Linked DNA regions of Geobacillus stearothermophilus ATCC 12980. The protein of the gene in region 1 interacts with the protein of each later gene in a pairwise test. Links are inferred from orthologs where the notes say so. Each region holds a gene or a part of one and is shown in the gene's direction. Other genes may lie near its edges.

Evidence for each region.
Region 2: the proteins of rpe (region 1) and eno interact in binary tests that used the Escherichia coli proteins (3 or more experiments, as listed by UniProt). The link is inferred for Geobacillus stearothermophilus ATCC 12980 from one-to-one orthologs.

Annotation. Positions count from the first base shown.
Region 1 is NZ_CP128494.1:979,030-982,124, forward strand. Bases 67-2,836 are described here. They hold rpe (ribulose-phosphate 3-epimerase), read left to right. Parts: upstream 67-1,008; coding sequence 1,009-1,665; downstream 1,666-2,836. Other genes in these bases: pknB (Stk1 family PASTA domain-containing Ser/Thr kinase), read left to right, coding at 67-119; rsgA (ribosome small subunit-dependent GTPase A), read left to right, coding at 124-1,005; QSJ10_RS05290 (thiamine diphosphokinase), read left to right, coding at 1,781-2,431; spoVM (stage V sporulation protein SpoVM), read left to right, coding at 2,515-2,595; rpmB (50S ribosomal protein L28), read right to left, coding at 2,635-2,820. Also shown: more of pknB, read left to right, coding at 1-66; QSJ10_RS05305 (Asp23/Gls24 family envelope stress response protein), read left to right, coding at 3,047-3,095. UniProt on the Escherichia coli protein: Catalyzes the reversible epimerization of D-ribulose 5-phosphate to D-xylulose 5-phosphate.
Region 2 is NZ_CP128494.1:2,454,957-2,458,126, reverse strand. Bases 54-2,898 are described here. They hold eno (phosphopyruvate hydratase), read left to right. Parts: upstream 54-752; coding sequence 753-2,045; downstream 2,046-2,898. Other genes in these bases: gpmI (2,3-bisphosphoglycerate-independent phosphoglycerate mutase), read left to right, coding at 54-711. In the rest of the region: more of gpmI, read left to right, coding at 1-53; QSJ10_RS13440 (hypothetical protein), read right to left, coding at 3,107-3,170. UniProt on the Escherichia coli protein: Catalyzes the reversible conversion of 2-phosphoglycerate (2-PG) into phosphoenolpyruvate (PEP). It is essential for the degradation of carbohydrates via glycolysis.

The DNA of each region.
Region 1 (3,095 bases):
AGATCGTAGAGTTTGAAATTCCATACGGGGAGACGGCGTATTATCGCGTTATTGTCAACAATGTTGTCAAAGACGAAGGATCGATTCCATATCCAGAACACGGCGGAAAAAAGGAGTGAGGCTATGGCAGAAGGGCAAATCATCAAAGCGTTGAGCGGATTTTATTACGTGCTCTCGGAAGGGAATGTGTTTCAGTGCCGCGGGCGCGGTGTGTTTCGCAAGCAAAAAGTGACGCCGCTTGTCGGCGACCGCGTCGTCTTTACGGCGACAAGTGAGACGGAAGGCTACATTTTGGACATTCGCGAGCGGCAAAATGAACTGGTGCGGCCGCCGATCGCCAACGTCGAGCAGGCGATTTTAGTTTTTTCTGCCGTAAGCCCGGACTTTAGCGCCAAGCTGTTGGACCGCTTTCTCGTCTTAATCGAATCGAAGGAAATTGCGCCGATTATCGTCATTAGCAAAATGGATTTGCTCGATGGCGAGGCGAAAGACGCGATCGCCCGTTATGCAGGTGATTACCGGCGCATTGGCTATGAGGTGATTGAGACGTCGACCGTGACAAAAGACGGCCTCGATAAGCTGGCGGCGCACCTGCGCGGCCGCGTCTCGGTCGTTGCCGGACAGTCCGGCGTCGGCAAGTCATCGCTGTTAAATGCGCTTCGCCCGGATTTGCGGCTGAAAACCGGCGATATTTCCACCCATTTAGGGCGCGGCAAACATACGACCCGCCACGTCGAGCTGCTGGAGGTGGCCGGCGGGCTCGTCGCCGACACACCGGGGTTTAGCGCCCTCGAGTTCGACGATATTGAACTTGACGAGCTGCCGCGCTATTTTCCGGAATTCCGGGAATACGGAGAAGGGTGCAAGTTCCGCGGCTGCCTTCATGTGGCCGAACCGAAATGTGCGGTCCGCGAGGCGGCTGAGGCTGGGGACATTCCGCCGTACCGCTACGACCATTATTTAAGTTTTGTTGCGGAAATGAAAGAACGAAAGCCGAGGTATTGAACGATGATTCGAATTGCGCCATCGATTTTGTCAGCTGATTTTTCCCGTTTGGCCGAGGAAATCCGTTCGGTGGAAGAAGGCGGAGCCGATTGGCTTCATGTCGATGTCATGGACGGACGGTTCGTGCCGAATATCACGATCGGGCCGCCGGTCGTTGCCGCCATTCGCCCGGTGACGAAGCTGCCGCTTGACGTTCATTTAATGATCGCCGACCCTGACCGATACATTCCGGCGTTCGCCAAAGCCGGGGCGGACATCATCTCCGTCCACGCCGAGGCGTGCGTGCATTTGCACCGGACGATTCACTTTATTAAAGAGCAAGGTGTCAAGGCCGGGGTCGTGTTGAATCCGCATACGCCGGTTGAGACAATCCGCCATGTCATCGCCGATGTCGATCTTGTCCTATTGATGACAGTCAACCCGGGGTTTGGCGGGCAGGCGTTCATTCCGTCCGTCGTGCCGAAAATTCGCGAAGTCGCCCGTTTGGCCGGCGAACAAAACAAGGCGCTGGACATCGAAGTGGACGGCGGCGTCAACGCGAAAACAGCGCCGCTTTGCGCCGAAGCCGGGGCGAATGTGCTCGTCGCCGGGTCGGCCATTTACAATGAGGCGGACCGGGCGGCGGCCATTCGCGCTTTGCGAGAAGCGTGCGCCAAGTAGAGAACGGGCTCCTGCATCCGGCAGCCGCTGCAACGGTAGGCGGTGAGCGCCGGAAAAGCCAGGCAAGGCGAAACAAGGCTTTTTCTTATTGAAAAAGGCGAAGGGGGGAAGGGGAATGGTGATCCATATTGTCGGCGGCGGCCCGCGTGAGCTTCTCCCTAGCTTGCGCCGCTATGACGGCGCGGATGTGCATTGGGTCGGCGTCGACCGCGGCACAACGGCGCTGCTTGAAGCCGGCCTCCAGCCGGTGCGGGCGTTTGGCGATTTCGATTCCGTGCCGGCTGAAGAAGTGGCCAAGCTTCAGCAAATGCTTCCGGATTTGGAAATATGGCCGGCAGAAAAAGACAAAACAGATATGGAGATCGCCCTTGATTGGGCGGTGGAACAGGACGCCTGCCACATCCGTCTGTTTGGCGCCACCGGCGGACGGCTTGACCATCTGTTTGGCAATGTCGAGCTGTTGCTGAAATACGCCGGCCGGCCGATTGAAATCGTCGACCGGCAAAATGTGTTGACCGTCCATCTGCCCGGCGTGCATACGATCACACGCGACGATCGATACCGCTATGTGTCTTACATCCCGATTTCTGAAACGGTGGCGGGGCTCACGCTTATTGGATTTAAATATCCATTGGCCGACTGTCATATTTCCCGCGGTTCCACACTATGTATTAGTAACGAACTTATCCAATCTTCCGGTACTTTTTCGTTTTCGGAAGGCATATTAATGATGATAAGGAGCAGCGATTTTGCCGGCTGCCCGTAGTTGCGATTGGTCAGCAACGGAATATACTGGATAAGGAAATGGCGGGAAGTGCGTGATATGACGGGTGTGAGGAGGGAATCGGGATGAAGTTTTATACGATCAAGCTGCCGAAATTTTTAGGCGGAATTGTGCGGGCGGTGTTGAACGCGTTTAAAAAAGGGTAAGAAAAAAGCACCATTTTTGGTGCTTTTTTTGTTGAACGGTTAGACGCGTTTTACTTTTCCGGATTTCAGGGCGCGCGCCGAAACCCAAACGCGTTTCGGTTTGCCGTCGACTAAAATGCGCACTTTTTGCAAGTTGGCTTTCCACGTGCGGCGGCTGGCGTTCATGGCGTGCGAACGTGTGTTGCCGAACGATTTTTTCTTGCCGGTAATGAAGCATTTCGCCATCGTTTTTCCCTCCTTGCTTTTACATCCCTCTAAAAACACTATTATAATTTATCATACAACGGAAGGGATTGCAATAGACGCGCTCTTTCTCTTTCAAGAAAATGTCCTTGACATATATTTCAGTTTTCGGCTAAATAATACTAGTGGGCGGCCGAGCGCTTTGAAAACAGAAAACGTTATAGTACAATGGGGGTAGCTGTGCGAGATACGCAAAGGGGGAACGAACATGTCAATTGAATGGCAAACAAAATATGGGCGCATTGAAATTGCCAATG
Region 2 (3,170 bases), 1.5 Mb from region 1 along the record:
GATTTCCGCGAGTTTGACCGCGGCCCGAAACATCCGAAGCATTTGTTCTTTGTCTGCTTGACCCATTTCAGCGAAACGGTGAAAGGGTACGTGGCGTTCAAGCCGACGAACTTGGACAACACGATCGGGGAAGTGCTGTCGCAGCACGGACTGCGCCAGCTGCGCATCGCCGAGACCGAAAAATATCCGCACGTGACGTTTTTTATGAGCGGCGGCCGCGAAGAGAAATTTCCAGGCGAAGACCGGATTTTGATCAACTCGCCGAAAGTGCCGACGTATGACTTGAAGCCGGAAATGAGCGCCTATGAAGTGACCGATGCGCTGCTCAAGGAAATTGAAGCCGATAAGTACGATGCGATCATTTTGAACTACGCCAACCCGGATATGGTCGGCCATTCGGGCAAGCTCGAACCGACGATCAAGGCGGTGGAGGCAGTGGACGAATGCCTCGGCAAAGTCGTCGATGCCATTTTGGCCAAAGGCGGCATCGCCATCATCACCGCCGACCACGGCAACGCCGATGAAGTATTGACGCCGGACGGCAAGCCGCAAACGGCTCATACGACGAATCCGGTGCCGGTCATCGTGACGAAAAAAGGCATCAAGCTTAGAGACGGCGGCATCTTAGGCGATTTGGCGCCGACGATGCTCGATTTGCTCGGCTTGCCGCAGCCGAAAGAAATGACGGGGAAATCGTTGATTGTCAAATAATGATGATCTTGAGAAAACGATACGAAAAGGAGTGTGTTCCCATGTCTGCCATTATCGATGTCTACGCTCGCGAAGTGCTCGATTCGCGCGGCAACCCAACCGTAGAAGTGGAAGTGTATACAGAAGAAGGCGGTTTCGGCCGCGCCCTGGTGCCAAGCGGCGCCTCGACTGGGGAATATGAAGCAGTCGAACTGCGCGACGGCGACAAAAACCGCTACCTCGGCAAAGGGGTGTTAAAAGCGGTCGAAAACGTCAACGAAATCATCGCGCCGGAAATCATCGGCCTTGAAGTGACCGACCAAGTGGCGATCGACCGCGCGTTGATTGAGCTTGACGGCACGGAAAACAAAAGCAAACTTGGCGCCAACGCCATTTTGGGCGTTTCGCTTGCCGTGGCCCGCGCGGCGGCGGACGAGCTTGGTTTGCCGCTGTACCACTACTTAGGCGGCTTTAACGCCAAAACGCTGCCGGTGCCGATGATGAACATTTTAAACGGCGGCGCGCATGCGGACAACAACGTCGACATTCAAGAATTTATGATCATGCCAGTCGGGGCGGAAAGCTTCCGCGAAGCGCTGCGCATGGGGGCGGAAATTTTCCACAGCTTAAAAGCGGTGCTGAAATCGAAAGGCTACAACACCGCGGTCGGCGATGAAGGCGGCTTCGCCCCGAACTTGAAATCGAACGAAGAAGCGCTGCAAACGATCATCGAAGCGATCGAAAAAGCCGGCTACAAACCGGGCGAACAAGTGATGCTCGCCATGGACGTTGCTTCATCCGAGCTGTACAACAAAGAAGACGGCAAATATCATCTTGAAGGCGAAGGCGTTGTGAAAACGTCGGAAGAAATGGTCGCTTGGTATGAAGAGCTTGTATCGAAATATCCGATCATCTCGATCGAAGACGGGCTCGATGAAAACGACTGGGAAGGCCATAAACTGCTGACCGAGCGACTCGGCAAAAAAGTGCAGCTTGTCGGTGACGACTTGTTCGTCACGAACACGAAAAAACTGGCCGAAGGCATTGAAAAAGGCGTCGGCAACTCGATTTTGATCAAAGTGAACCAAATCGGCACGCTCACCGAAACGTTTGACGCCATCGAAATGGCGAAACGCGCCGGCTACACGGCTGTCGTCTCGCACCGCTCCGGCGAAACGGAAGACAGCACGATCGCCGACATCGCCGTCGCCACCAACGCCGGCCAAATCAAAACAGGCGCGCCGTCGCGCACCGACCGCGTCGCGAAATACAACCAGCTGCTCCGCATTGAGGATGAACTCGGCCATACGGCTATTTACCAAGGCATTCGTTCGTTTTACAATTTGAAAAAATAACCGATAACAGAATCATTACAGGCACCTTTCGGCTGTTTGCCAAGAAAGGTGCCTTTTTTTGCGGCGGGCGAGGATAGCAAAGGGTCGCGTCAAAAGCGCGTTATGAAGACTCCACATAGACCATCCCCTTGAGTATCGGAGGGATGTTCAAGGATGGAGTCGCCCTTGACCAACACCCGACAAAGGTGGGAAAGAATCGTCAAGGGCGGTGGAGACAAAAAGAAGGCAATCGTTTTCCCATATTACACCCATTACATACACAGTGATTGAATATTGGGTCTTAGGGATTTCAAACAAATCGGCGAATCATTTGGGCAACAAGCTTGTCACTTCTTTGTTCTGGTAAAGTTCTTTTTCATCTTCCGTACAACAATCAATACACTTAACTATTTTGAGAAGATCAATTTTGATTTGATTATATTTTTTAATTTTCTTGCAAATATTTCCCATGATTTCACTCTCATACTTAAACAATCACATCTTTGTCTCTAGAAGGCCGGTGAAAAACGAGGATACTTGAGAAATCGACGAAGCTGAATGAGAAACAAAAGCACGTTTTATCAAGGTTTCTGAATTTGAGAAAATATAGGTTTTACCTCGTTGCTAAGTAAATCACCGGGCTCCTAGAGATAAGTTGAAATTCCTTTTGAAGCTTCTTACTTCTTGTTTGTAGAAGAGCTTAAAAAACCAATGGGGACTGATAAAATAATGGAAGGTGAAATCGCACCCGAAGCCTGGTATGAGGGATGCTTAGTTTCCTATGGTTCTGGTAATGAAAAATATTGTTACCAAAATTACTTTGGAGCTAAGTGTAGAAGTGGAACACCAATTAACGCATTAGACCGATGCTGCCAAGCTCACGATCGTTGTTGGGCTAATTTTGGGAAAGGAGACGATGGTTGCGATTACGAATGATATCTCTGTGCATACGCTACTTATGATCCGGACTGGTGGATGGTTGCCGAGTTTGGATTATTGTGCTCGCAAGGAAAATTAGGTAGCATTTTCTAAATGTTTTTATGAAAAGAGAAGGTCTATTCCAACCTTCTCTTTTCGTGCTCTTATCCTCCCATAACACGGGCTAAATAATAATAAAAACTCCAAAGACCTAAAGAACTAAGGCTA